2 linked regions of the Azotobacter salinestris genome follow. The protein of the gene in region 1 interacts with the protein of each later gene in a pairwise test. Links are inferred from orthologs where the notes say so. Each region holds a gene or a part of one and is shown in the gene's direction. Other genes may lie near its edges.

Evidence for each region.
Region 2: the proteins of gyrA (region 1) and gyrB interact in binary tests that used the Escherichia coli proteins (3 or more experiments, as listed by UniProt). The link is inferred for Azotobacter salinestris from one-to-one orthologs.

What each region holds. Positions count from the first base shown.
Region 1 is NZ_CP045302.1:1,228,954-1,243,081, reverse strand. What follows is about bases 115-3,479. They hold gyrA (DNA gyrase subunit A), read left to right. Parts: upstream 115-468; coding sequence 469-3,279; downstream 3,280-3,479. Other genes in these bases: serC (3-phosphoserine/phosphohydroxythreonine transaminase), read left to right, coding at 3,450-3,479; mtnA (S-methyl-5-thioribose-1-phosphate isomerase), read left to right, coding at 115-329. Outside these bases: more of mtnA, read left to right, coding at 1-114; more of serC, read left to right, coding at 3,480-4,535; pheA (prephenate dehydratase), read left to right, coding at 4,535-5,632; hisC (histidinol-phosphate transaminase), read left to right, coding at 5,726-6,838; GCU53_RS05750 (bifunctional prephenate dehydrogenase/3-phosphoshikimate 1-carboxyvinyltransferase), read left to right, coding at 6,831-9,089; cmk ((d)CMP kinase), read left to right, coding at 9,086-9,775; rpsA (30S ribosomal protein S1), read left to right, coding at 9,892-11,571; ihfB (integration host factor subunit beta), read left to right, coding at 11,782-12,060; GCU53_RS05730 (lipopolysaccharide assembly protein LapA domain-containing protein), read left to right, coding at 12,244-12,513; GCU53_RS05725 (MBL fold metallo-hydrolase), read left to right, coding at 12,920-14,128. UniProt on the Escherichia coli protein: A type II topoisomerase that negatively supercoils closed circular double-stranded (ds) DNA in an ATP-dependent manner to maintain chromosomes in an underwound state.
Region 2 is NZ_CP045302.1:2,676,435-2,691,362, reverse strand. What follows is about bases 1-3,016. They hold gyrB (DNA topoisomerase (ATP-hydrolyzing) subunit B), read left to right. Parts: upstream 1-306; coding sequence 307-2,727; downstream 2,728-3,016. Other genes in these bases: hmuQ (heme-degrading protein HmuQ), read left to right, coding at 2,924-3,016; recF (DNA replication/repair protein RecF), read left to right, coding at 1-301. In the rest of the region: more of hmuQ, read left to right, coding at 3,017-3,229; GCU53_RS12635 (Dyp-type peroxidase), read right to left, coding at 3,412-4,251; IS66 family insertion sequence element accessory protein TnpB, read right to left, coding at 5,879-6,226; GCU53_RS12620 (IS4 family transposase), read right to left, coding at 6,310-7,728; GCU53_RS12615 (hypothetical protein), read right to left, coding at 8,047-9,060; GCU53_RS12610 (lysophospholipid acyltransferase family protein), read right to left, coding at 9,299-10,060; gmhB (D-glycero-beta-D-manno-heptose 1,7-bisphosphate 7-phosphatase), read right to left, coding at 10,067-10,609; glyS (glycine--tRNA ligase subunit beta), read right to left, coding at 10,612-12,669; glyQ (glycine--tRNA ligase subunit alpha), read right to left, coding at 12,666-13,613; GCU53_RS12590 (DNA-3-methyladenine glycosylase I), read left to right, coding at 13,699-14,283; GCU53_RS12585 (lysophospholipid acyltransferase), read left to right, coding at 14,529-14,928. UniProt on the Escherichia coli protein: DNA gyrase negatively supercoils closed circular double-stranded DNA in an ATP-dependent manner to maintain chromosomes in an underwound state.

The sequences.
Region 1 (14,128 bases):
CCGAGGGCGATGTGGCCAACAAGATCGGTACCTATCAGCTGGCGGTAGTGGCCATGCACCACGGCGTGCGCTTCATGGTGGTGGCGCCCAGCTCCACCATCGATATGTCGCTGCAAAGTGGCGATGAAATTCCCATCGAGGAGCGCGATGGGCGCGAGCTGCTGGAGATCGGCGGCAAGCGCGTGGCGGCCTCGGTGGAGGCGGTCAACCCGGTGTTCGACGTCACTCCGGCCGACCTGATCGACGCCATCGTCACCGAGCGGGGCGTGGTCGAACGGCCGAACGCGGCCAAGATGGCCGAGCTCATGAGCCGCAAGCGGCTGCACTGACCTGTCGCCACAGGGGCAGCCGGCACGACATGCCGGCTGCCGCTTGCCGCGCACGGCGTGCAGCCTGCGGCGGCTCCCCTGTGTTACCATTCCGCGCTTAAACGCAGGACACTGCTGACGTAAAAGGAACCCGGCTTCCATGGGCGAACTGGCCAAAGAAATCCTCCCGGTCAATATCGAAGACGAGCTGAAACAGTCCTACCTCGACTACGCCATGAGCGTGATCGTCGGACGTGCCCTGCCGGATGCGCGCGATGGCCTGAAGCCGGTGCACCGGCGCGTGCTGTTCGCCATGAGCGAGCTGGGCAACGACTGGAACAAGCCGTACAAGAAGTCCGCCCGCGTGGTCGGCGACGTCATCGGTAAGTACCACCCGCACGGCGACACCGCGGTGTACGACACCATCGTGCGCATGGCCCAGCCGTTTTCCCTGCGTTACATGCTGGTCGACGGCCAGGGCAACTTCGGCTCGGTGGACGGCGACAACGCCGCGGCCATGCGTTACACCGAAGTGCGCATGGCCAAGCTGGCCCACGAACTGCTCGCCGATCTGGACAAGGAAACCGTCGACTGGGTGCCCAACTACGACGGCACCGAGCAGATCCCGGCGGTCATGCCGACCAAGATTCCCAACCTGCTGGTCAACGGTTCCAGCGGCATCGCCGTGGGCATGGCCACCAACATTCCGCCGCACAACCTTTCCGAGGTGATCGACGGCTGCCTGGCGCTGATCGACAACCCCGAGCTGACCGTCGACCAGCTGATGCAGTACATCCCCGGTCCGGACTTCCCCACGGCGGGCATCATCAACGGCCGCGCCGGCATCATCGAGGCCTATCGCACCGGCCGTGGGCGCATCTACATCCGCGCCCGTGCCGAGATCGAGGACATCGACAAGACCGGCAACCGCCAGCAGATCGTCATCACCGAGCTGCCCTACCAGCTGAACAAGGCGCGGTTGATCGAGAAGATCGCCGAGCTGGTGAAGGAGAAGAAGATCGAGGGCATCACCGAGCTGCGCGACGAGTCCGACAAGGACGGCATGCGCGTGGTGATCGAGCTGCGCCGCGGCGAGGTGCCCGAGGTGGTGCTCAACAACCTCTACGCCCAGACCCAATTGCAGAGCGTGTTCGGCATCAACGTCGTGGCCCTGGTCGATGGCCAGCCGCGCACCCTGAACCTCAAGGACATGCTCGAGGTGTTCGTCCGCCACCGTCGCGAGGTGGTGACCCGGCGCACCGTCTACGAGCTGCGCAAGGCCCGCGAGCGCGGCCACATCCTCGAAGGCCAGGCGGTCGCGCTGTCCAACATCGACCCGGTGATCGAGCTGATCAGACGCTCGCCGACCCCGGCCGAGGCCAAGGAGCGCCTGGTCGCCACCGCCTGGGAGTCCAGCGCCGTGGAGGCCATGGTCGAGCGCGCGGGCGCCGACGCCTGCCGCCCGGAGGATCTCGAGCCGCAATACGGTCTGCGCGACGGCAAGTACTATCTGTCGCCGGAGCAGGCCCAGGCGATCCTCGACCTGCGCCTGCACCGCCTGACCGGCCTCGAGCACGAAAAGCTGCTCGCCGAGTACCAGGAGATCCTCGCCCAGATCGGCGAGTTGATCCGCATCCTGACCAGCCCCGCGCGGCTGATGGAGGTCATCCGCGAGGAGCTGGAGAAGGTCAAGGCCGAGTTCGGCGACGCACGGCGCACCGAGATCGTCGCCTCCCAGGTCGACCTGACCATCGCCGACCTGATCACCGAGGAAGAGCGCGTGGTGACCATCTCCCACGGCGGCTACGCGAAGAGCCAGCCGCTGGCCACCTACCAGGCCCAGCGTCGCGGCGGCAAGGGCAAGGCGGCCACCGGTGTGAAGGACGAGGACTACGTCGAGCACCTGCTGGTCGCCAACAGCCATACCACCCTGCTGCTGTTCTCCAGCAAGGGCAAGGTCTACTGGCTGAAGACCTACGAGATTCCCGAGGCGTCGCGCACTTCCCGTGGCCGGCCGCTGGTCAACCTGTTGCCGCTGGACGAGGGCGAGCGCATCACCGCCATGCTGCAGGTCGATCTGGAGGCACTGCAGCAGAGCGCTGCCGACGAGGAGCTGGAAGACGGCGAGAGCCCCGCGATCGAGGGCGAAATGGTCGAGGCCGAGGCCGAAGAAGCTGACGGCGAGACCGCCGAGCTGAACGGCGAGCCGACCGGTGCCTACATTTTCATGGCCACCGCCTGCGGCACCGTGAAGAAAGTGCCGCTGGTGCAGTTCAGCCGCCCGCGCAAGGCCGGCCTGATCGCGCTGGATCTGGTCGAGGGCGATACCTTGATCGCCGCCGCCATCACCGATGGTGCGAAGGAGGTCATGCTGTTCTCCGACGGCGGCAAGGTGATCCGCTTCGCCGAGCGCGACGTGCGCACCATGGGCCGCAACGCCCGCGGCGTGCGCGGCATGAAGCTCGGTGCCGGCCAGCAACTGATTTCCATGCTGATCCCCGAGCGCGGCGCGCAGATCCTCACTGCCTCCGAGCGTGGTTACGGCAAGCGCACCCCGCTCAGCAAGTATCCGCGTCGTGGCCGTGGCGGCCAGGGGGTGATCGCCATGGTCACCAACGAGCGCAACGGCAAGCTGATCGGCGCCATCCAGGTACAGGAGGGCGAGGAGATCATGCTGATTTCCGACCAGGGCACCCTGGTGCGCACCCGCGTGGACGAAGTTTCCTCGCTGGGCCGGAACACCCAGGGCGTCACCCTGATCAAACTGGCCGGCGACGAGCAGTTGGTGGGTCTGGAGCGGGTGCAGGAACCCTCCGAGGAAGAGATTCAGGAAGAGGTCGAGGCCGGCATCGACGAAGCGGTCATGGAGAAGGAGCTGCCGGTGGTGAGCACCGAGCCGAGCAAGGACGAGCTGCTCGGCGGTGGCGGCGATGTCTCGCCGGATGTGGTGCCGACCGACAGCGAGGATTGATTGGGCTGACGGCGGGAGTGCATCGTCCCCTCCAGGTCGGGCCCCCGCGGAAGCAGGTTCGGTTTTGTCTGTAGGGGGCGCGCCTTCGCTGCGATCCGCGGGAGCGTCAAGGCTGCGTTTCCACGCCGTGCGTGGGAACGATCTGAGAATAGAGTGTGAGAGATAACGACGTGAGCAAACGCGCCTATAACTTCTGCGCCGGCCCGGCCGCGCTTCCCGAAGCTGTCCTGCTCCGCGCCCAGGCAGAGCTTCTCGACTGGCATGGCCGGGGGCTGTCGGTGATGGAGATGAGCCATCGCAGCGACGAGTACGTGGCCATCGCCGAGAAAGCCGAGCAGGACCTGCGCGATCTGCTGGCGATTCCCTCGAACTACAAGGTGCTGTTCCTGCAGGGCGGGGCCAGCCAGCAGTTCGCCGAGATTCCGCTGAACCTGCTGCCCGAGGGCGGCGTCGCCGACTACGTCGACACCGGCATCTGGTCGCGCAAGGCCATGGAGGAGGCGCGCCGCTTCGGTAGCGTCAATGTCGCCGCCAGCGCCGAGGCCTACGATTACTTCGCCATCCCCGGACAGAACGAGTGGCGGCTGTCGAAGAACGCCGCCTACCTGCACTATGCCAGCAACGAGACCATCGGCGGCCTGCAGTTCGACTGGGTGCCGGAGCTCGGCGACGTGCCGCTGGTGGTGGACATGTCCTCGGACATCCTCTCCCGACCGGTCGACGTGTCGCAGTTCGGCCTGATCTACGCCGGTGCGCAGAAGAACATCGGTCCCAGCGGCCTGGTGGTGGTGATCGTCCGCGAAGACCTGCTCGGGCGCGCCCGCAGCCTCTGTCCGACCATGCTCGACTACAAGGTCGCCGCCGACAACGGCTCCATGTACAACACCCCGGCGACCTTCTCCTGGTACCTGTCCGGGCTGGTCTTCGAGTGGCTGAAGGAGCAGGGCGGCATCGAGGCCATGGCGCAGCGCAACCGCGCCAAGAAGGATCTGCTCTACGGCTTCATCGACGGCAGCGCGTTCTACACCAACCCGATTTCCTTCAACGCCCGCTCCTGGATGAACGTACCGTTCCGTCTGGCCGACGAGAAGCTGGACAAGGCCTTCCTCGCCGGTGCCGAGGCACGCGGCCTGCTCAACCTCAAAGGCCATCGCTCGGTCGGCGGCATGCGCGCCTCGATCTACAATGCGGTCGGCCTGGACGCAGTCGAGGCTCTGGTGGCCTACATGGCCGAATTCGAGAAGGAGCACGGCTGATGAGTGACCAGGATCAGCTCAAGGCTCTGCGCGTACGCATCGACAGCCTCGACGAGAAGATCCTCGAGTTGATCAGCGAGCGTGCGCGCTGCGCCGAAGAGGTGGCGCGAGTGAAGATGGCGGCGCTCAAGCCCGGCGAGTCACCGGTGTTCTACCGGCCCGAGCGCGAGGCCTGGGTGCTCAGGCACATCATGGAGATCAACAAGGGGCCGCTGGGCAACGAAGAAGTCGCCCGGCTGTTCCGCGAGATCATGTCCTCCTGCCTGGCCCTGGAGCATCCGCTCAAGGTTGCCTATCTCGGCCCGGAAGGCACCTTCACCCAGGCCGCTGCGCTCAAGCACTTCGGCCATGCGGTGATCAGCACGCCGATGGCGGCGATCGACGAAGTGTTCCGCGAAGTGGCCGCCGGCGCGGTCAACTTCGGCGTGGTGCCGGTGGAGAACTCCACCGAGGGGGCGGTCAACCATACCCTGGACAGCTTCCTCGAGCACGACCTGGTGATCTGTGGCGAGGTGGAGCTGCGTATCCATCATCATCTGCTGGTCGGCGAGAATACCCGGACCAACGGCATCACCCGCATCTACTCCCATGCCCAGTCGCTGGCCCAGTGCCGCAAGTGGCTGGATGCGCACTACCCGAACGTCGAGCGCGTGGCGCTGGCCAGCAATGCCGATGCCGCCCGGCGGGTGAAGGGCGAGTGGAACAGCGCGGCCATCGCCGGCGACATGGCGGCCCAGCTCTACGGCCTGACCAGGCTCGCCGAGAAGATCGAGGATCGTCCGGACAATTCCACCCGTTTCCTGATCATCGGCAACCAGGAAGTGCCGCCGACGGGGGATGACAAGACCTCGATCATCGTCTCGATGAACAACAAGCCCGGTGCCCTGCACGAACTCCTGGTGCCCTTCCACGAGAACGGTATCGACCTGACCCGCATCGAGACCCGTCCTTCGCGCAGCGGCAAGTGGACCTACGTGTTCTTCATAGACTTCGTCGGTCACCGCCACGACCCGCTGGTCAAGAGCGTACTGGAACGACTCAGCCAGGAGGCCGTGGCGCTCAAGGTGCTCGGCTCCTATCCCAAGGCAGTACTGTGATTGCGGCCGCCGCAAGCGAGCAGGGGCAAGCCATCGGCGCATCGCTGCCCGGCCTGTCCTGTTGCTTGCGGCCCCACGCTTGAGGCTTGATTCATGACCTGTGATTTTCTCGCCCTGGCCGTGCCGGGCGTGCAGAAGCTGTCTCCCTATGTGCCCGGCAAGCCGGTGGACGAGTTGGCGCGCGAGCTGGATCTCGATCCGGCGGGCATCGTCAAACTGGCCAGCAACGAGAACCCGCTCGGCCCGAGCCCCAGGGTGCTGGAAGCGATCCGCGACGAGCTGGCGGAGCTGACCCGCTATCCCGATGGCAGCGGCTACGTGCTCAAGGCCCGGCTGGCCGAGCGCTGTGGCGCGGTGCCGGCGCAGATCACGCTGGGCAACGGTTCCAACGACATTCTCGATCTGGTCGCCCGCGCCTGGCTGGCGCCGGGGTTCAATGCGGTGTTCAGCGAGCACGCCTTCGCCGTCTACCCGATCTCCACCCAGGCGGCAGGCGCCGAGGGGCGGGCGGTGCCGGCGAAGAACTACGGGCATGACCTGGAGGCGATGCTTGCCGCCATCGACGCCGATACCCGCGTGGTGTTCCTTGCCAACCCGAACAACCCGACCGGCACCTGGTTCGGCCCGGACGCCCTGGAGCGCTTCCTCGCCCGGGTGCCGGCGCGCGTGCTGGTGGTCCTCGACGAGGCCTACATCGAGTACGCATCGGGCAACGACTTGCCCGACGGGCTCCAGTACCTGGCCCGCTACCCGAATCTGCTGGTTTCGCGCACCTTCTCCAAGGCCTATGGGCTGGCCGCCCTGCGTGTCGGCTATGCCGTGTCCACAGCCGAAGTGGCGGCCGTGCTGAACCGGGTGCGCCAGCCGTTCAACGTCAACAGCCTGGCCCTGACTGCCGCCTGCGCCGCGCTGGAGGATGCCGAGTACCTGGCCGAAGGCCGGCGCATCAACGATGCGGGCATGGCCCAGCTGGAGGCGGGGCTGGGCGAGCTTGGCCTGTCCTGGATTCCCAGCAGGGGCAACTTCGTCGCCGTCGACTTCGGCCGCGATGCGGCGCCGATCAACGCGGCGCTGCTGCGCGAGGGCGTCATCGTGCGTCCGGTGGCCGGCTATGGCATGCCGACCTTCCTGCGTGTGTCCATCGGTCTGCCGGAAGAGAACGCCCGCTTCCTGGCGGCGCTGAAGAAGGTTCTCGCCAGTGTCTGAGCATGCATTCTCACCTATCGCTGCGGTGCAACCGGCGGAGCCCAGGATCGGCCGTCTGGTCGTGGTGGGTCTGGGGCTGATTGGCGGCTCCTTCGCCAAGGGAGTCCTTGAGCGCGGCCTGTGCCGCGAGGTCGTCGGAGTGGATCTGGATCCGCAGACCCGCGAGCTGGCCGTCGCCCAGGGTGTGGTCGACCGCTGCGAAGAGGACCTCGCTGTCGCCTGTCGGGGAGCGCAGGTGATCCAACTCGCCATACCCATTCTGGCCATGGAGAAGCTGCTCGGCGCGCTCGCCGGACTCGATCTGGGCAACACTGTCATTACCGATGTCGGCAGCGCCAAGGGGCATGTGCTGCGGGCGGCGCGGCGGGCTTTTGCCGGTCAGCCACTATGCTTCGTGCCCGGCCATCCGATCGCCGGCTCCGAGCGCAGCGGCGTGGAGGCGGCCGACAGCGAACTGTTCCGCCACCACAAGGTCATCCTGACACCGGTACAGGAGAGCGATCCCGAAGCCCTGGCGCTGGTCGATGGCCTCTGGCGAGGGCTCGGTGCAGTGGTCGAGCACATGACCGTCGAGCGCCACGACGAGGTGCTCGCCGCCACCAGCCATCTGCCGCACCTGCTGGCTTTCGGTCTGGTGGATTCGCTGGCCAAGCGCAGCGAGAACCTGGAGATCTTTCGCTATGCCGCCGGCGGTTTCCGTGATTTCACCCGGATCGCCGGCAGCGATCCGGTGATGTGGCGCGATATCTTCCTCGCCAACCGCGAGGCGGTGTTGCGCACCCTCGATGTCTTTCGCAGCGATCTCGACGCCCTGCGCGCCGCGGTCGATGCAGGGGACGGGCATCAACTGCTGGGCGTGTTCACCCGCGCCCGCGTCGCCCGTGAGCATTTCAGCAAGATACTGGCCCGCCGGGCCTATGTGGATGCCATGCACGATAACGACTTGATCTACCTGGCCCTGCCGGGCGGTCATGCCCGCGGACACATCCGTGTTCCCGGCGACAAATCCATCTCCCACCGCTCGATCATGCTCGGCTCGCTGGCCGAGGGCACGACCGAAGTGGAGGGCTTTCTCGAGGGCGAGGACGCCCTCGCCACCCTCCAGGCGTTCCGCGACATGGGCGTGGTCATCGAGGGCCCGCACCATGGCCGGGTGACCATCCACGGAGTGGGCCTGCACGGTCTGAAGGCGCCGCCGGGGCCGCTGTACCTGGGCAACTCGGGCACTTCCATGCGCCTGCTGTCGGGGCTGCTCGCCGCTCAGCCGTTCGACACCGTGCTGACCGGCGACGCCTCGCTCTCCAAGCGGCCGATGAACCGCGTGGCCAAACCCCTGCGCGAGATGGGCGCCGAGATCGAAACCGGGCCGGAGGGCCGGCCGCCGCTGACCATCAGGGGCGGCCGCAAACTCACCGGCATGCATTACCAGATGCCCATGGCCAGTGCCCAGGTGAAGTCCTGCCTGCTGCTCGCCGGCCTCTATGCCGGCGGCGAAACCTCGGTCAGCGAGCCGGCGCCGACCCGCGACCACACCGAGCGCATGCTGCGCGGCTTCGGCTATCCGGTGAAGGTCGAGGGCAGCAAGGTCACCGTCGAGTCCGGCCACAAGCTGAAGGCGACCCAGATCGAGGTGCCGGCGGACATTTCCTCGGCGACCTTCTTCCTGGTGGCCGCAAGCATTGCCGAAGACTCCGAGCTGTTGCTCGAGCACGTCGGCATCAACCCGACCCGCACCGGAGCGATCGAGATTCTCAAGCTGATGGGGGGCGACATCACCCTGGAGAACCCGCGCGAAGTGGGTGGCGAGCCGGTCGCCGACATTCGCGTGCGTTCGGCCCGCCTGAAGGGCATCGAGATTCCTCTGGACCTGGTGCCGCTGGCGATCGACGAGTTCCCCGTGCTGTTCGTCGCCGCGGCCTGTGCCGAGGGGCGCACCGTGTTGCGCGGCGCCGAGGAGCTGCGGGTCAAGGAGTCCGACCGCATCCAGGTGATGGCCGACGGTCTGCAGGCACTCGGCGTCAAGGCCGAGCCGACCCCGGACGGCATCGTCATCGAGGGCGGTCCGATCGGCGGGGGAGAGGTGTACAGTCACGGCGACCATCGCATCGCCATGTCCTTCAGCATCGCCTCGCTGCGTGCCAGCGCGCCGATCCGCATCCATGATTGCGCCAATGTGGCCACTTCCTTCCCCAATTTCGTCGCCCTGGCCAAGCATGTCGGCATTCGCGTGGACGAGGAGGGTGAGTCATGAGCGTTCGCCCGGTCGTGATCACCATCGACGGCCCCAGCGGCTCCGGCAAGGGGACCGTGGCCGGCCTGCTCGCCAAGAGGCTCGGCTGGAACCTGCTCGACTCGGGAGCCCTGTATCGCCTGCTCGCCTTCGCCGCGCGCAACCATGGCGTGGATCTGACCAACGAAGAGGCGCTCAAGGTGCTGGCCGCCCATCTGGACGTGCAGTTCATCACCTCCACCGAGCAGCGCCCGCAGCAGATCATTCTCGAGGGTGAGGATGTCACCGACGCCATTCGCAACGAGCAGGTCGGCGCCGGGGCCTCCCAGGTCGCCTCGCTGCCGGCCGTGCGCGAAGCCCTGCTGCAGCGTCAGCATGCCTTCCTCGAGCCGCCGGGCCTGGTGGCCGATGGTCGGGACATGGGCACCGTGGTCTTTCCGGACGCCCCGCTGAAGGTTTTTCTCACCGCCAGACCCGAGGAACGGGCGCGCCGCCGCTACCAGCAGTTGAAGGAGAGTGGGGTCGATGCTAACCTGTCTAGTCTACTGGGCGAGATAAGCAAGCGCGACGAGCGTGACAGCCAGCGTGCTGTCGCTCCGCTCAAGGCCGCGCCGGACGCGATCCGGCTGGATTCCACGGAGCTCTCGATCGAGCAGGTGGTGGAGCGGATCATGAGCGAAATCGCCGCGCGCGATCTTGCTGGATGATACACAAGGGCCGCAGAAAACCAGACCTCGTACTGCGGACTTTTTGAAGAAACGAACCCACATTGTCTGGAATGTGGAGATGGGCGGGTCCCCCGCCCCAATCGACAGGAATCAACATGAGCGAAAGCTTTGCAGAACTTTTTGAAGAAAGCCTGAAATCCCTCGACATGCAACCCGGTGCCATCATCACCGGCATCGTGGTCGACATCGACGGTGACTGGGTTACCGTGCATGCCGGCCTGAAGTCCGAGGGCGTCATCCCGGTCGAACAGTTCTACAACGAGCAGGGCGAGCTGACCATCAAGGTGGGTGACGAGGTCCACGTCGCGTTGGACGCAGTGGAAGACGGCTTCGGTGAAACCAAGCTGTCCCGCGAAAAAGCCAAGCGCGCCGAGTGCTGGATTGTTCTGGAAGCGGCTTTCGCGGCAGAAGAAGTTGTCAAAGGCGTCATCAACGGCAAGGTCAAGGGCGGCTTCACCGTCGACATCAACGGCATCCGTGCGTTCCTGCCGGGTTCCCTGGTCGACGTCCGTCCGGTGCGCGACACCACCCACCTGGAAGGTAAAGAGCTCGAGTTCAAGGTCATCAAGCTCGACCAGAAGCGCAACAACGTGGTCGTGTCCCGTCGCAGCGTCCTGGAAGCCGAGAACAGCGCCGAGCGCGAGGCCCTGCTGGAGTCCCTGCAGGAAGGCCAGCAGGTCAAGGGTATCGTCAAGAACCTCACCGACTACGGTGCGTTCGTCGACCTGGGCGGCGTGGATGGCCTGCTGCACATCACCGACATGGCCTGGAAGCGCATCAAGCATCCGTCCGAGATCGTCAACGTCGGCGACGAGATCGAAGTCAAGGTGCTCAAGTTCGACCGCGAGCGCAACCGCGTCTCCCTGGGCCTGAAGCAACTGGGCGAGGATCCGTGGGTCGCCATCAAGGCCCGCTATCCGGAAGGCACCCGCGTCATGGCCCGCGTCACCAACCTCACCGACTACGGCTGCTTCGCCGAGCTGGAAGAGGGCGTGGAAGGCCTGGTGCACGTTTCCGAGATGGACTGGACCAACAAGAACATCCACCCGTCGAAGGTCGTTCAGGTCGGCGACGAAGTGGAAGTCATGGTGCTGGACATCGACGAAGAGCGTCGTCGCATCTCCCTGGGCATCAAGCAGTGCAAGTCCAATCCCTGGGAAGACTTCTCTAGCCGCTACAACAAGGGCGACCGCATCTCCGGCACCATCAAGTCGATCACCGACTTCGGCATCTTCATCGGCCTGGAAGGCGGCATCGACGGTCTGGTCCACCTGTCCGACATCTCCTGGAACGAGCAGGGCGAAGAAGCCGTACGCCGCTTCAAGAAGGGCGACGAGCTGGAAACCGTCATCCTCTCCGTGGATCCGGAGCGCGAGCGCATCTCGCTGGGCATCAAGCAACTGGCGGACGATCCGTTCTCCAACTACGCCTCGCTCAACGAGAAAGGCAGCATCGTGCGCGGCACCGTGAAGGAAGTCGATGCCAAGGGCGCAATCATCGACCTGGGCAACGACATCGAAGCTGTGCTGAAGGCTTCCGAAGTCAGTCGTGATCGCGTCGAGGACGCCCGCAACGTGCTGAAGGAAGGCGATGAGGTCGAAGCCAAGATCATCAGCATCGATCGCAAGAGCCGCGTCATCAGCCTGTCGATCAAGGCCAAGGATGTGGACGACGAGAAGGACGCCATCAAGGAACTGCGCAAGCAGGAAACCGAGGCGCCCGGTCCGACCACCATTGGTGATCTGATCCGCGCTCAGATGGGCAACCAGAGCTGAGTTCGGCGTTGCGTTGAATGAAAAGGGCGACTTCGGTCGCCCTTTTCCGTTTTCGGCCCCTTGGTCGTGGTTGGGCCGATGGAGGACGCGCTGTCCTTTCTGTGTGCTCCTCGCTGCTTGGCTGTGCTCCGGGCTGTTCAAACTCTGTCCAGCATGCTAAAACCCAAGCAACCCATTTTGATCTAGCCGCTTGAAAACGAAGGGAAAACCATGACCAAGTCGGAGTTGATCGAGCGCATCGTCACCCAGCAGGGGCAGTTGTCCGCAAAGGATGTGGAACTGGCCATCAAGACCATGCTGGAGCAGATGTCGCAGGCTCTGGCCACCGGAGATCGCATCGAAATTCGCGGTTTCGGCAGCTTCTCGCTGCACTATCGGGCGCCGCGCGTCGGTCGCAACCCGAAAACAGGGCAGACCGTTCGCCTCGATGGCAAGTTCGTGCCGCATTTCAAGCCCGGCAAGGAACTGCGCGATCGCGTCAATGAATGAAATGACTATGTTCCGCTCGAATGCCGGGACGGTACACTGAGCGCCTTCGGAGCTGGCTCGTCCGCGCAGCGGACCTCCAGGTTGTCCTTGTGCAATGCAATGGCCGTCCGGATAGAGCGAACGAAAGTGTAGTCATCACGAGAGAACTGCTTAATGCGCCACTTAAAACGAATCTTGCTGGGATTGATCCTGCTGCTGGTAGCCGCCGCCACGCTGGTGTTCGTACTGGAAAACCGCCAGGTCGCGACGCTGGTGCTCTTTGGCTGGACTACGCCGCAACTGCCGATGGCCGTCTTCGTTTCTGCTGCCCTGCTACTGGGGCTGCTGGCCTCGCCGCTACTGGGCATGCTGTTCTATGGTCGCCTGAGAATGCAGCTGGCCTCCCGTCAGCGCCAACTGGTGGAATGCCAGAAGGAGCTGGCCCGGCTCACTCAGAAGCCGGCTGCCGAATAATCGGGGCACGCTTCCATCTCTCCGGGGAGATAGGTTTTGTGATGCTCTTCCGGTATTTGTGCGCCCGGCTCTTCATTCGACCGGGCGCCTATCCTGTCAAGGCTTGAAATCCGTCTTCCGTCCGGCACAATCCGCGCCTCCGGCGTCAGGGTGCCGCGCGGTCTGGTAGCTCGCCCGCATGTTCCCATTCCTGCGAGTTCCTGTCGCGGTTCGCATCGAACGCCTGTCCTGCCTGCCGGTAGGGCAGTGGGTGTGCTGCCGGAGAGACCGCAGCAGCCAAGTCAGAGCCGACAGCCGGCGTTCGCCGGGTGTCTGTTCATGTTTGCTGCGCATGAGGAAGGGCCTGGGCATGGCGCGGGATGGTGCTTGCCAGGCGATTGAGGACTTTCAGCTGAAGGATCGAGCGATGCCATACCCGGAGATTCTCCATCACGGTGCCACCCAGGGAGTCACCGGCTCCTGTCATCAACTCCTGATGGATGCGCAGCACAGTCTGCTGATTGACTGCGGCCTGTTCCAGGGGGCGGAAACCTCTGCCGAAGGGCGGGCTGGAGCGGGTAGGCTGGCCATCGACTTCGCGCTGGATACCGTCAGGGCGCTGATCGCGACTCACGTGCATATCGATCATGTCGGACGGATTCCCTATCTGCTGGCGGCCGGCTTCAAGGGACCGATCCTCTGTAGCGAGCCTTCGGCCAGGCTGCTGCCCATCGTTCTCGAGGATGCCTTCAGACTGGGTGTGAGCGCCGATCAGCGGCAGGTGGAGCGCTACCTCAAGCTGATCGGGCAGCGCCTGATCGCCTTGCCCTACCGCCACTGGTTCACCCTGGTGGAGATTCCGGCGCTGCTCTGCCGGACTCGCCTGCAGCGGGCCGGGCACATCCTCGGCTCGGCCTACGTGGAGGTCGATCTGCACTATCGGCCCGCCGGTCAAAGGCGCCGCATCCTGTTCTCCGGCGATCTGGGCGCTCCCCATTCGCCATTGTTGCCTGCACCCCGATCGCCCTACCGCGCCGATACCGTGATCATCGAGAGCACCTACGGCGATCGCCTGCACGAGGACCGGCGCACTCGCCGGCAGCGTCTCGAGGCCGTGATCGGGCAGGCCCTGGCCGACCAGGGCAGCGTGCTGATTCCGGCTTTCAGCATCGGGCGGACCCAGGAACTGCTCTACGAGCTGGAAGACATCATTTATCGCAAGACGCGATCCCGCTCGCTGGAGAACACGGGAGGAGGGCTGCTGCCCGGCCAGACCGATTGGCCGCAGCTGCCCATCATTCTTGATTCTCCTCTCGCCAGCCGCTTCACCCAGGCCTATCGAGAACTGCAGCCGTTCTGGGACCAGGAAGCCATCAGGCGGATAAAATCCGGGCGCCGGCCGCTAAGCTTCGAGCAGTTGATCACGGTGGAGAATCACGCCGACCACCTGCGCATGGTCGAGCACCTGGCGAGTACGGCCCGTCCGGCCATAGTCATCGCCGGCAACGGCATGTGCACCAGCGGACGCATCGTCAACTATCTGAAGGCCATGCTGGGAGATCGTCGACACAATGTGCTCTTCGTCGGCTACCAGGCCATGGGCACGCCCGGACATGCTATCCAGAAGTATGGTCCG
Region 2 (14,928 bases), 1.4 Mb from region 1 along the record:
CGCGGACCTGCTGTCGCGTGGTCAGCAGAAGCTGGTGGTCTGTGCGCTGAAGATCGCCCAGGGGCATCTCGTCGAGCGCACCAGGCGCGGCCAGTGCATCTATCTGGTCGACGACCTGCCCTCCGAACTGGACGAGCAGCACCGTCGTGCCCTCTGCCGTCTGCTCGAAGAACTGCATTGCCAGGTATTCATCACCTGCGTAGACCTAGAAGCATTGCGTGAAGGCTGGCGCACGGATACGCCAGTTGCCCTGTTCCACGTGGAACAGGGCCGTATCACCCAGACCCACGATCGGGAGTGAAGGTAATGAGCGAAAACCAGACGTACGACTCGTCCAGCATCAAAGTCCTGAAGGGCCTGGATGCCGTACGCAAACGCCCCGGCATGTACATCGGTGATACCGATGACGGTACCGGTCTGCACCACATGGTGTTCGAGGTGGTCGACAACTCGATTGACGAGGCGCTGGCCGGCTACTGCAACGATATCAGCATCACCATTCACACCGACGAGTCCATCACCGTGCGCGACAACGGCCGGGGCATTCCGGTCGATCTGCACAAGGAAGAAGGCGTCTCCGCCGCCGAGGTCATCATGACCGTGCTGCATGCCGGCGGCAAATTCGACGACAACAGTTACAAGGTGTCCGGCGGCCTGCACGGCGTGGGCGTTTCGGTAGTCAATGCGCTCTCCGAGGAATTGGTGTTGACCATTCGCCGCGACGGCAAGGTGTGGGAGCAGACCTACGTGCACGGCGTGCCGCAGGCACCGCTGGCCGCGGTCGGCGATACCGAGGGCACCGGCACGCAGATCCACTTCAAGCCCTCCGCGGAAACCTTCCACAACATCCACTTCAGTTGGGACATCCTCGCCAAACGCCTGCGCGAACTGTCCTTCCTCAATTCCGGCGTCGGTATCGTCCTCAAGGACGAGCGCAGCGGCAAGGAGGAGCTGTTCAAGTACGAAGGCGGCCTGAAGGCTTTTGTCGACTACCTGAACACCAACAAGAACGCGGTCAGCCAGGTGTTCCACTTCAGCGTGCAGCGCGAGGAGGACGGCGTCGGCGTGGAGGTCGCCCTGCAATGGAACGATGGGTTCAACGAGAACATCCTCTGCTTCACCAACAACATTCCCCAGCGTGACGGCGGCACCCATCTGGCCGGATTCCGCTCGGCGCTGACGCGCAACCTGAACGCCTATATCGAACAGGAAGGTCTGGCCAAGAAGCACAAGGTGGCAACCACCGGCGACGACGCCCGCGAGGGCCTGACCGCGATCATCTCGGTCAAGGTGCCGGATCCCAAGTTCAGCTCGCAGACCAAGGACAAGCTGGTCTCCAGCGAGGTGAAGACCGCTGTCGAGCAGGAGATGGGCAAGTACTTCGGCGACTTCCTGCTGGAGAATCCCAACGAGGCCAGGGCGGTGGTCGGCAAGATGATCGATGCCGCCCGTGCCCGCGAGGCCGCCCGCAAGGCCCGCGAAATGACCCGCCGCAAGGGCGCGCTGGACATCGCCGGCCTGCCTGGCAAGCTGGCCGACTGCCAGGAGAAGGATCCGGCCCTTTCCGAGCTCTACATCGTCGAGGGCGACTCCGCCGGCGGCTCGGCCAAGCAGGGCCGCAACCGGCGGACCCAGGCGATCCTGCCGCTCAAGGGCAAGATCCTCAACGTCGAGAAGGCGCGCTTCGACAAGATGCTCTCCTCCGCCGAGGTCGGCACCCTGATCACCGCGCTGGGCTGCGGAATTGGCCGCGAGGAGTACAACATCGACAAGCTGCGCTATCACAACATCATCATCATGACCGATGCCGACGTCGACGGCTCGCACATCCGCACCCTTCTGCTGACCTTCTTCTTCCGCCAGATGCCCGAGCTGATCGAGCGCGGCTACGTCTACATCGCCCAGCCGCCGCTGTACAAGGTGAAGAAGGGCAAGCAGGAGCAGTACATCAAGGACGACGAGGCCATGGAGGAATACATGACCCAGTCGGCCCTCGAGGACGCCAGCCTGCACGTCAACGAGAGCGCTCCGGGGCTGGGCGGGCCGGCTTTGGAAAGACTGGTCAACGACTACCGCACGGTGATGAAGACCCTTGCCCGCCTGTCGCGGCTTTATCCCCAGGAGATCACCGAGCACTTCGTCTACCTGCCGCGCGTCGGTCTCGAACTGCTGGGTGACCAGGCGGCCATGCAGGCCTGGCTGGAGCGGTTCCAGACCCGCCTGAAGGCCAGCGAGAAATCCGGGCTGGCCTACCGGGCCAGCCTGCGCGAGGATCGCGAGCGCCACCTCTGGCTGCCGGAGGTGGAGATGGTCGCCCACGGGCTGTCCAGCTATGTCACCTTCAACCGCGACTTCTTCGCCAGCAACGACTACCGCACCGTCACCGCCCTCGGCGAACAGCTGAACAGCCTGCTGGAAGACGGCGCCTACGTGCAGCGCGGCGAGCGCAGGAAACCGGTATCCAGCTTCAAGGAAGCCCTCGCCTGGCTGATGGCGGAAAGCACCAAGCGCCACAGCATCCAGCGCTACAAGGGCCTCGGCGAGATGAACCCCGAGCAGCTGTGGGAAACCACCATGGACCCGAGCGTGCGGCGCATGCTCAAGGTCACCATCGAGGACGCCATCGCCACCGACCTGATCTTCAACACCCTGATGGGCGATGCCGTCGAACCGCGCCGCGAATTCATCGAGAACAACGCCCTGGCGGTGGCGAATCTGGACGTGTGAGTAGCAGGTGTGGATAAGAAAAATATCCACAGACACAAGAGGCCCCCTGGCGGATGCACATCTGCCAGGGGGTTTTTCGTCGAGCGCTGGGTTATCCACCCGGGGCGGCCCTTACCTGATAAGGGGAGGCTCGATTCTGTGAAAGCCGAGGTTCTTGTCTAGAATGGCCGTTTGTCGACCACGCGGAGTCCAAGACATGTTCCTTGCCATGAACCGTTTCAAGATTGCCCGAGGACACGAGGAAGCCTTCATCGCCCACTGGCGCGAGCGCGAAAGCTATCTTCACGAGGTGCCCGGCTTTGTCCGTTTCCACCTTCTGCAGGGACCGCAGGGTGAGGAATCCACCCTGTTCAGTTCCTATACCGAATGGGAATCCGCGCAGGCCTTCGAGGACTGGACGCGTTCCGAAGCCTTCCGCAAGGCGCATGCCAACGCCGGTAGCAGCCCGCGTGAACTTTACCTGGGGCCGCCGCAGCTGGAGTTGTTCGAAGCCGTGCTGTAGCGGTCGCCGTACCTGCCTTGCCTTTCCCGGGCAGCGTCTTGCCCGGGCTTTCCGTCGAATTCGCCTGCCTCGAGCGGCATTTCCGGGGCGCCCTGGATAAGTACGAGGCTGTCCAGCGCGCCCGCCGGTCCGCACATGCTTCCCCTGCTCCGATGTTTTTCCGGAGGCAGCATATCGCGGCCTTATCCCTGTACCTTCTGCAGATCCACCCTGCCCGCGCGCACCGGCGGGCACCAGTAATAGCCTCCGCTGACCGGCTTGCTGAAGCGGAACAGGGCATCGACGATGCCGTCCTCCAGGCCGGCCATGCGGCGCAGCTGGGCTTCGAAGGCATCCAGGCTGTGGCCAAAGGCGAGGAACAGCAGGCCGGCCTGCTGGCCGTCGTTCCAGGGCATCGAGCGGCGCAGGACGAAGGCCTCCGGGCTGAAGCTTTCCTGGGCGGTGCGCTTGACGTGGGCGGAGGCCGGCGCGTCCTCCAGCTCCTCGTTGTCGCGCTTGCGCCGGCCGACGATATGGTCCTGTTCGTCCGGCGACAGGGCGCCGAAGCGGTCGAGGTCGTGTACCCAGTGCTGCACGGCGGCGAAGCTGCCACCCCGTTCGCCCTCGGAGCCTTCGCCGACGAGTGCGGCGGCAATGGCCGCTTCTCCTTGGGGATTCTCGGTGCCGTCCTCGTAGCCGGTCAGATCGCGGCCTTCCCGGTAGCGGAAGGCGTCGGTGCTCTGCACCAGGCGCAGGGCCGGGGCCAGGGCGGCGGCGAGCGCGCGACTGAGCTGCAGCAGCTCGCCGCGATCCTCGCCTCGCAGCCAGCACCACAGGGCGTGCTGGGTCGAGGGGATATCCACGGCGGTGCCGCTCAGTGCTGGGAACACACGCAGGCTGGCGAGTCGACGGCCCTGCGCCTGCAGCAGCGACTCGCCGAGGCCGACGACGATCGTCTCGCCATCGGCCAGGCTGGCGAGCCGGTCGAGGGCAGTGGGCAGGTCTTGCGCCGATTCGAGGGAGAAGAACAGAAAGCGATCCATAAACCCCACCTGTTGACGGCCGAGCCGGTCGTTTACAGTGGCGCCGTCGGCGTGCAGTTCCACGGCAGCAGCGCCTCGTAGTCTTCGACGCCTTGCGCTGCCGGCAGGCGTTCGAGGACGTGGCGCAGCCAGGCGTAGGGCTCCTGCCCGTTGACCCTGGCGGTTTCCACCAGGCTGTAGAGCTGCGCGCTGGCCGTCGCGCCTTTGGGCGTGTCGCTGAACAGCCAGTTCTTGCGCCCGATGACGAACGGGCGAATGGCCCGTTCGGCACGGTTGTTGTCGATCGGCAGGTAGCCCGCCTCGGTATAGCGGATGAGCCGGCTCCAGTTGCTGGCCAGGTAGTTCACCGCCTTGCCCAGCGCATTCTGCGCCGTGACCTGCGGCTGGGTCTTGTCCAGCCAGGCCTTGAGCTGGGCGAGGACCGGCAGGCTGTGTTGCCGGCGCGCCTCCAGGCGCTCGGCATCGCCGGCCTGTCGGAGGTCGCGCTCGATAGCGTAGAGCCGGTTGATCCAGGCCAATGCCTGGTCGGCGCGCCCGGTCTTGCCTTTGGGCTGCACCTGCTGCGCCTCGACGAACTTGCGCCGGGCATGGGCCCAGCAGCCCTGGCGCTCGATGCCCGGTTGCGCGGCCAGGGCGTTGTAGCCGGCGTAGTCGTCGGTCTGGCGCGACCCGGTCATCAGGTAGCCGCGGTAGCCGGCGAGCAGGCGCAAGGGCACCTCCTGTGCCCGGCTGGGGCTGTAGTCGAAGAGGACGACCGGCTGCTCCGGCGGGCCGCCGGTCTGCACCCACATCCAGGACTGGCTGGAGGGATCCCGGTCCGGCTCCTTGAGCACCTGCACCCGCGTCTCGTCGCAGTGGATCACCGGGCTTTCCAGCAGCCGGTCGCGCATCAGGTTGAGCAAGGGTTGCAGCTGCCCGGCGCACTGGATCGCCCAGCGCGCCAGGGTCTGCCGGGGGATCTCGACGCCGTGGCGGGCGAGCACCCTCTCGAAGCGGTGCAGCGGCAGGCCGTCGACGTACTTGGTGGTCAGCAGCATCGCCAGCACGCCGGGACTGGCCAGGCTTTTCTCGATCGGTTGCGCCGGCTTGTCGGCGGTGGCCGGTGCGCTTTCGCAGCCCCGGCAGGCGTAGACCTTGCGGATGTGCCGGATCACCCGGACCTGCATCGGCACGATGTCGAGCTGCTCGCTGACTTCCTCGCCGATGGCCTGCTTGCGGCAGCCGCAGGCGCAGCTCAGTTCCGTGCTCGGGCAGTTCGTGGACGACCTCGATCCGTGGCAGTTCGGCCGGCAGCGGTTTGCGTTTGCCACGGCGCTTGATCGGGGCGACGCCTTCTTCGGCCTCGGCGATCTCTCGTGCTTCGGCTTCAACGGCAGGCGCCGGCTCTTCGGCCAACTGCTCGGCTTCGTTGAACATCGCCAGTTGCGGTGAGTCCGGATCGATACTGCGCTCGGATTTCGGGCCGAACAGGCGTTGACGCAGCAGGGCGACCTGTTCCTGAAGCTGTTCTATGCGAGCATCCTTTGCCGACATCTGCTCGTTCGCCGACAGCAATAACTGCTTGAGCAAAAGCGGATCGTCGGGAAAGGTGTCGGGCACAAAAGTCATGGAGCCGGATTATACCGGCTCAGGCCACATAGCGCGGCCTCAACACCCGGTGCGGGCGGTTGCGCCAGAGGTCGAAGCCATCCAGCAGCCAGTTCAACTCCTCGGCGCTGAGGACGATGGCCTCGTCGCCGGGCTCTGGCGGCACCTTGAAGCGCTCGGCCTCCAGGCGCTTGAGCCAGAGACAGAAGCCGTACAGGATCTTCACCCGATTGCGCGCCCGGTTGAGAAACACGAACAGCACCGGATCGAACACCGCCACCTGGATGTCCAGCTCGACCAGGGCGGCGAGGCCGTCGATGGATTTTCGGAAATCGACAGGCTTGGGATAGAGGTAGATCTTTTCGACCTTGGCGTCGGGTCGCATCATGGTGGCTGGCTCCAGAAAGAAATCGGGAGCACAGCATCGGCGGGCCTTTACCTCGGTTGAAGATGGGGTTCATGGACTTTCAATTACCCATAGCGGGAAGCGACGAGTAGTGCTCCCAGCTTGATGTCCATGAGACGGCACCAGCCTCTCCAGAGAACGACATTGCCGGGTGGCGGATCCGAGGCACGGGCGAGATAGCCGCCAAGCCTCGCAATGTGAATCAGGTAGTCGGAAAGTGCCCTCGATGGAGGAGGTTGGCCGGTGGCGTCGATCATCCGGTCAAGCAGGCCAATTTCGTCCCGGGTCAAGGCAATGCGGGGAGAGGCCTCGGGCTCGGTGCGGTTGAGCATGGTCATCCAGAACAGACGCCAGGCAATGATGCAGAACAAGGCTATGAGATTGACCAGACGCTCGGCCGTCCTGAGCCTGGCCTCCTCCGCACGGCAGCCGGATTTCAGGATCTTGTGGAACGACTCGATCTTCCAGCGCAGGGCATACCAGTCAAGCTTCTCGATCGCCTCCTGCGGCGAGGTGACCGGCAAGTCGGTGATGAGCTGCCAGTCGATGGCCGGCCTGCCGCTCGGCTCCCCACGCTCCCGCGCCTGGATCACGGTCAGGTCGATGGCTGAATAATGTCTCTGCTTGCCGATCGGCGGTAGCACGTGGATACGACGATAACGAAGCTCGACGATGGCTCGGGTGGTTTTCCTGCCCTCTTCGACCAGGACGTCATGAAGTCCCTGGACGGCAACCTCGCTCATCTGGTCGGCAATCGTCTGTTTGCCGCTGCCGGCCAGGCGGTCGACACAGGTCCTGACAAGGAAATGGGTACCGGCAGAGCGTGCCGCACAGAAGAACTCATAGATATCGTTTTCCCGGTCCCCGACATGGACCAGCCGTGCCGGATCGCCGAGCAGCGCGGTGGCATCGCGCAGGTTTTCCAGCCAGCGGACGCTCTCCTTGTGCTCGATCGGCACGCGGGTCGGATTGATCCGGCGCTTGAGAGCCGTCACTCCCCTGAACTTCGAGCGTGTCCAGAAGCGGATTGCGGCCAGTCCCAGGGGGAGCCCCTCCGGCGTGACGACCAGGCTGGAATGCATCAGCAGGCCACAGAGCGTATGCATGGGCCTGCGGCCATCGGTTTTCCGGCCGGGGATGGTGGTAAGCGTGCCGATCTGCTCGGGGTGCGCCCGCTTGTACGAAAACTCGGTCGTATCCTGAAGGACCAGCAGGGGACCGTCGACGGCAGCAGCGCGAATACGCGTCGACTGGAAGTGCCCGGCCAGAATCCGCGCCTCGTCTACTGCCGTGTTGGAAAGGAAGCGGTAGGCCGCCTTGGTATTCGCCCAGTCCTGGCAGGCCAGCGGGATGGGTTCTCCCACGGCATTCGCCATTTGCAGCAGCAGCTTGCGCAGCCGCCGGCCAAGGCGTTCGTCCCGGAACGTCGAGCCGGCGAGTTCCTGTTCAACCCAGGAGGCGTCAGCCAAAACAGAGCGGTCCATGGGACACCTCGGCTATGCGTTTCGGTGCCTCCAATGAATCATGGGGCGACCTCTTGTCACAAGCTCATATGGACCGCTCGCAGATATGGGTAATTGAAAGGTTCATGGAGCGCTTTCGAAGAACAGATGGCGTGCCTGCGACGGTACGCCGGCCAGGATGCCCGGCTGGGAATAGGTCATGAATGCTCCTTTCTGGAAAGGGATTATTCCGAAAGGCCATTGTGCCGGAATTCCTGCCGGTCTCGAAGCGAGCCGGGCTTGCAGGAGGGCGTTCTCAGGAAGGGGTCGCCCTTCCCCCGTGGGGCGGAGCGGCGGGCTTCAGCGCCCGCCGTCTTCTGCCAGCGGCCTGCCCAGTGCGGCCCGTGCCCGGCGGTATTCGCTGCGGTAGACGGCAAAGATTTCGCCGATCGCCCCGTCCGCCATGCCCAGCCGGCTCAGGGTCCGCTGCAGGTAGGCGCAGCTTTCCACGAAGCGGAAGGATTCGCAGAGCAGCTGACGATTGAGGGCGAGGTCGTCTGGCGCCTCGCCGGCGCCGAGCAGCCGGCGCAGGACGGCGTCCATCAGCCCGGTAACAGCCCGCGCATCCGCCCGGCGGTGACCCTGGCACCAGGCGCCGAGCAGGTACTCTCTGGTCCGGACATCCATGCCCTCCCCTGCCCAGAGTCTGGCCAGGCCGCTGAACTCGCCCTCCTGCTCCGCACAGCCGGCTAGAGTGGCGAGATGGGCGAGGTAGTCCTCCACGGGGTTGTTCCAGTGCCCGCTCATGTCATCGAAGGCCGGCAGAAAGCGCTCGAGCAGCACCTCGTCCTGCTCGCCGCCTTCCGTCAGCAACTCCCAGTGCTGCAGGCTGAGGTCGACCACCCGCCAGGCGGCCAGGCGCAACGCCAGGGCGAACACGTCGGCGAGTCGCGTCTCGAGCAGCAGCTCGCTCTCCAACAAGGCGTCGGTCTCGTCGGTATCCTGCAGCTGGCGTCGCAGGCGCTCGCCGGCCGGCGGGCAGCCGAGCTCGCCGGCCAGGGGGCTGTGCACCAGACAATGGAGCCGTCCGAGGCCGGAGTCCTGCTGCGTCAGGATCTGGCAAGCCAGCGCGCGCTCCTCCTCCAGGCGCTGCCGCCAGTACGCGCGGGCTACCGAATGGGTGAGCAGGCCGCCATCGAGCAACTGCTGCCACTGGGCATGGCAAGACCAGTAGCCATGATCGCCGAGTGCTTCCGGCAATTTGTCCGGGTTCTGCACGGGCAGGTTGAGCAGTTCCAGCAGCTGCGGCAGGGGCAGGAAGAACAGCGTGCCTTCGATCATCGCCTCCTGCAGCGGGACGGTTTCGGCCGTCATGACGAGGGCATCCCGCTCGCGGAGCTCCTGCCGGCTCGGTGGTTGAGGAGGCTGTGGCGACGGCATTGGGCGGTGTAATCCATGGGAAGGGTTCCGGCTACGTCTGGTCTGGCGAGAAGATCTATCGGGCGGCATGCCGTGCGTGGGTTCCACGTGGAACATGGCCCGGCGGCGCCGGACGGATCCACAGGAAAGCCGGCATGGAGGCCGGCTTTGTCTGGGAGCTCATGCCCGGATGTTAAACCTTGGCTGCTCCATCGACCACTGGGTTGTCGGCCAGGGTGCCGAGCTGTCGCTGGGTCTGCTCGACCCAGGCGAAGGCGCGGTCGTTGAGTTCGGCAATGGCGCGCGGACCTTCGCCCTCGGCCTGCATCGGCGGACCGAAGACCACCCGGATGGTGCCGGGCGTCTTGCCCCAGCCATCCTTGGGCCAGTAGCGACCGGCGTCATGGGCAACCGGTAGCACCGGCAGTCCGGCATTCGCCGCGAGGGCGGCGCCGCCACGGGAGAACCTGCCGATCTGGCCGATCGGCACGCGGGTGCCCTCGGGGAAGATCAGTACCCAGGCACCCTGCCCCAGCCGCTTGCGGCCCTGCTCGGCCAGTTGCTTGAGTGCCGCCTTGGGATTGCTGCGGTCGATGGCGATCGGCTTGAGCAGGGCGATTGCCCAGCCGAAGAAGGGGATGCGCAGCAGCTCGCGCTTGAGCACCTGGCTGAGCGGCTCGAAGTACGCCGAGAGGAAGAAGGTTTCCCAGGTGCTCTGGTGCTTGGCGAGAATCACGCAGGGCCGCTGAGGGATGTTCTCCACGCCGTGCAGTTCATAGCGGATGCCGACGATGTGCCAGGCCAGCCAGACGGCGCAGCGGCACCAGGTCTGCACGACGAAGCGGTAGCGGGCACGGAACGGCAGGAAGACCGCGACCACCAGACTGATCAGGCACCAGATGACGGTGCTCAGGGACAGCAGCAGATAGAAGATCGGAATGCGAAGGGATTGCATGAGGGCTCAGCCTGCGGCCTTGAGAAGATGATCGACGACGGCCGCCAGGTCATCGAACACCTGGGTGCCGGGCGGCAGGATGTTTTGCAGGGTGCGCTGGCCCTTGCCGGTCTTCACCAGGTAGGGGCTGCCGCCGAGCACCAGGCCGGCGTGCAGGTCGCGGTGGCTGTCGCCGACCACCGGTACGCCCTTGAGGTCGGGAAGCCGGAAATGTTCGGCGATGCTGCGGAACATGCCGGGCAGCGGCTTGCGGCAGGTGCAGCCGTCCTGCGGGCCATGCGGACAGTGCACGATCAGATCGATCTGCCCGCCCTGCTCCATCACCAGCTGCTGCATCTTCAGGTGCATGTCGGTGAGGGCCGTCATGTCGAACAGGCCGCGGGCCAGGCCCGACTGGTTGGTGGCGACCGCCACCTTCCAGCCGGCCTTGCTCAGGCGGGCGATCGCCTCGATAGAGCCGGGGATGGGAATCCATTCCTCCGCGGATTTGACGAAGGCGTCGGAGTCCTCGTTGATGACCCCGTCGCGATCGAGCACGATCAGCTTCATCCTTATTGTCCCAGTACCGAGATGTCGGCGACGCAGAGGAACAGGCCGCGCAGCTGCGCCAGCATGGCATGGCGGTTGGCGCGGATCGCCGGGTCCTCGGCGTTGACCAGCACTGCCTCGAAGTAGGCGTCCACCGGACCGCGCAGGCTGGCCAGACGCTCCAGCGCCTCGCGATAGCGGCGTTCGGCGGCCAGCGGCCGGACCGCGTGCTGAGCCTGCTGCAGTGCCGAGTACAGGGAGAACTCGCTGGCGTTGTCGAAGTAGCGGGCCTCGATGGCGGTCGGCAGCTTGCCCTCGTACTTGCCGAGCAGATTGGAAACGCGCTTGTTCACCGCGGCCAGTGCTTCGGCTTCCGGCAGGCGGCGGAAGGCCTGCACCGCCTGTACGCGCAGGTCCAGGTCGTAGGCCGAGGCCGGCTGCAGGGTGCGTACCGCCAGATAGCTGGAAACGTCGATGCCTTCGTCCTCGTAGCGCGCGCGCAGGCGGTCGAAGACGAACTCGCTGACCTGCTCGGCAAGGCCGGCGGCCTTGACCTTGCTGCCGTACTGGGCGACCGCGAAGTGGCTGGCCTCCTCGAGATTCAGGTCCAGCTGTTTCTCGATGAGGATGCGCAGGATACCCAGGGCAGCCCGGCGCAGGGCATAGGGGTCCTTGCTGCCGGTCGGCGGCATGCCGATGCCGAAGATGCCGACCAGGGTGTCGAGCTTGTCGGCCATCGCCACGGCGGCGCCGGTCAGGGTCGACGGCAGCTCGGCGCCGGCGCCGCGCGGCATGTACTGCTCGTCGAGGGCGCGGGCGACATCCTCCGGCTCGCTGTCGTTGAGGGCGTAGTGGTAGCCGGCGATGCCCTGCAGTTCGGGGAATTCGCCGACCATCTCGCTGGCCAGGTCGGCCTTCGACAGGATGCCGGCGCGGATGGCGTGCTCCGGATTGGCGCCGATGCGCTCGGCAATGAAGCCGGCCAGCCGGGAGACGCGCTCGGCCTTGTCCAGCACGCTGCCGAGCTGGGCCTGGAAGACCACGTTGGCCAGGCGCTGGTTGAAGCTCTCCAGCGGCTGCCGCTTGTCCTGGTTGAAGAAGAACTCGGCGTCGGTCAGGCGCGGGCGCACCACCTTCTCGTTGCCGGCGACGATCTGCGCCGGGTCCTTGCTCTCGATGTTGGCCACGGTGATGAAGCGCGGCAGCAGCTTGCCGGTGGAGTCCAGCAGGCAGAAGTACTTCTGGTTGTCCTGCATGGTGGAGATCAGCGCCTCCTGGGGCACCGCGAGGAAGCGCTCCTCGAAAGAGCAGACCAGCGGCACCGGCCACTCGACCAGCGCGGTCACCTCGTCGAGCAGGTCCTCGGGGACGATGGCGCTGCCCTGCTGTTGCGCGGCCAGCTCGGCGACGCGGCCGGCGATCAGCTCGCGGCGCTCGGCGAAGTCGGCCAGCACGTAGGCGCTGCGCAGGTCTTCCAAGTAGCTGGACGGCTGGCTGATGCGCACCGCGTCCGGGTGGTGGAAGCGGTGGCCCATGGATTCGCGGCCGGCCTTCTGGGCGAGGATCTCGCAGTCGATCACCTGGGTGCCCAGCAGCATCACCAGCCACTGGCTCGGCCGGACGAATTCCTCCTTGCGCGCGCCCCAGCGCATGCGCTTGGGAATCGGCAGCTCGTCGAGGGCGGCCTGGACGATCGCCGGCAGCAGCGCAGTGGCCGGCTGGCCGGGAATGTGGCGGCTGTAGCGCAGCTTGGCGCCGCTGCTGTCGATCTCGTGCAGCTCCACGCCGCACTTGCGGGCGAAGCCCAGGGCGGCCTGGGTCGGGGTGCCCTCGGCGTCGAAGGCGGCGACGACCGGCGGGCCGTCCAGGTTGACGGTGCGGTCCGGCTGCTGGGTGGCCAGCTGCTCGACCTGCACCGCCAGGCGGCGCGGCGCGGCATAGACGCGGGCGACCCGATACTCGAGGCCGGCGTTGGCCAGACCCTTCTCGACGCTGGCGAGGAAGGCGGCGGCCAGGTTCTTCAGGGCTTTCGGCGGCAGCTCTTCGCTGCCCAGTTCGACCAGGAAATCTTGTGCACTCATTCTGCAGCCTCCAGCTTGGCCAGGACTTCGTCACGCAGTTCGGGGGGGGCCATGGGGAAGCCGAGCTTGGCACGCGCCTGCAGGTAACTCTGCGCCACGGCGCGGGCCAGGGTCCGCACGCGCAGGATGTAGCGCTGGCGCTCGGTCACCGAGATGGCGCGGCGGGCGTCCAGCAGGTTGAAGGTGTGCGAGGCCTTGAGGACCATCTCGTAGGTTGGCAGCGGCAGCTCCAGTTCGATCAGGCGGTTGGCCTCGGACTCGTAGAAATCGAACAGTTCGAACAGCTTGGCCACGTTGGCGTGTTCGAAATTGTAGGTCGACTGCTCCACCTCGTTCTGGTGGAACACGTCGCCGTAGGTGACCTTGCCGAACGGGCCGTCGGTCCAGACCAGGTCGTACACCGAGTCGACGCCCTGCAGATACATGGCCAGACGCTCCAGGCCGTAGGTGATCTCGCCGGTGACCGGATAGCACTCGATGCCGCCGACCTGCTGGAAGTAGGTGAACTGGGTGACTTCCATGCCGTTCAGCCAGACTTCCCAGCCCAGGCCCCAGGCGCCCAGGGTCGGCGACTCCCAGTTGTCCTCGACGAAGCGCACGTCGTGCACCCGGGTGTCGATGCCGATGCGGCGCAGGGATTCGAGGTAGAGCTCCTGGATGTCGTCCGGGTTGGGCTTCAGGACCACCTGGAACTGGTAGTAGTGCTGCAGGCGGTTGGGGTTCTCGCCATAGCGGCCGTCGGCCGGGCGGCGCGAGGGCTGTACGTAGGCGGCGTTCCAGGTTTCCGGGCCGATGGCGCGCAGAAAGGTGGCGGTGTGGAAGGTGCCGGCGCCCACTTCCATATCGTAGGGCTGCAGCACCACGCAACCCTGTTCGGCCCAGTAGTTTTGCAGGGCGAGAATCAGGTCTTGGAAGGTGCGCACGGCAGGCGTAGTCTGGCTCACAAAAATCACCCTGTCCTGAGGCTGCGACGTAAAGGGCTGCGAGTATACCCGATTCCCGGCGGCCTCCACCCTGATGCGAACGCCCATGCCACGCTGCTTCTGGTGCTCCGACGACCCGCTGTACCAGGCCTATCACGACGCGGAATGGGGCGTGCCCCTGCACGATCCGCAGCGCCTGTTCGAACTGCTGCTCCTGGAGGGATTCCAGGCCGGATTGTCCTGGTTCACCGTGCTGAAGAAGCGCGAGCACTACCGCCGGGTGCTGTTCGGTTTCGATGCGAAGCGCCTGGCGGTTCTGGACGATGCCCAGATCGAACGGCTGCTGCAGGATCCCGGCATCATCCGCAACCGCCGCAAGCTCGAAGCGGCCCGGCAGAACGCCAGGGCCTGGCTGCGGCTCGAGGATCCGGCCGGCTGGCTGTGGTCCTTCGTCGGCGGCGTGCCGCGGATCAACCGCTTCCGTACACCGGCCGAGGTGCCGACGACGACGCCTGCGGCCGAGGCGCTCAGCCGGGCACTGAAGAAGGCCGGCTTCGTCTTCGTCGGGCCGACCATCTGCTATGCCTTCATGCAGGCGTGCGGAATGGTCATGGACCACACTATCGACTGCGATCGCCATGCCGCGCTGGCCGGCCGGCCTGCCCGGCAGGCACCTGCCGGCGGATGCTGAGGCGTCGCAGGCGGCAATCCCCTTCCCTGCTGCCTGAACGGCTGCTGAACGACTTTCCCCATGTTCCCCATCCCCGGTGTGGGAGTCCCTATAATCCCCTCCCCCAGGGTGGGCCGGACGAACGGGGCGCGCCTGAGGGGGCTTGCGTCGTCCTGGCGTTCCTGGCGGACCGGCCGGCTCTCCAGCCGATGGGGGCCGGCCTTTGCGGATTTCAGGGCTTTCTTTTTCGACTCGGAGGGCCACTGGTGGAAAAGTTCAAGGGTGCAGTGGTGGTCGCCTCGCTGCGCCTCTTCGCTCTGCTGCCGTGGCGTGCCGTGCAGGGCGTCGGTGCCGGCATCGGCTGGTTGATGGCGCATGTGCCGAACCGTTCGCTCGAGGTGGTGCGAATCAACATCGAACACTGCTTTCCCGAACTCGATGCCGGCGCGCGCGCGCGTCTGGTGCGGCAGAGCCTGCGGGACACCGGCAGGACCCTCACCGAAAGCGCCTGCGCCTGGATCTGGCCGGCGCGCAAGTCCCTCGCCCGGGTGCGCGAGGTGGAGGGTCTGGAGGTTCTCGAGCAGGCGCTGGCCTCCGGCAAGGGCGTGGTCGGCATCACCAGCCACCTGGGCAATTGGGAAGTGCTCAACCACTTCTATTGCAGCC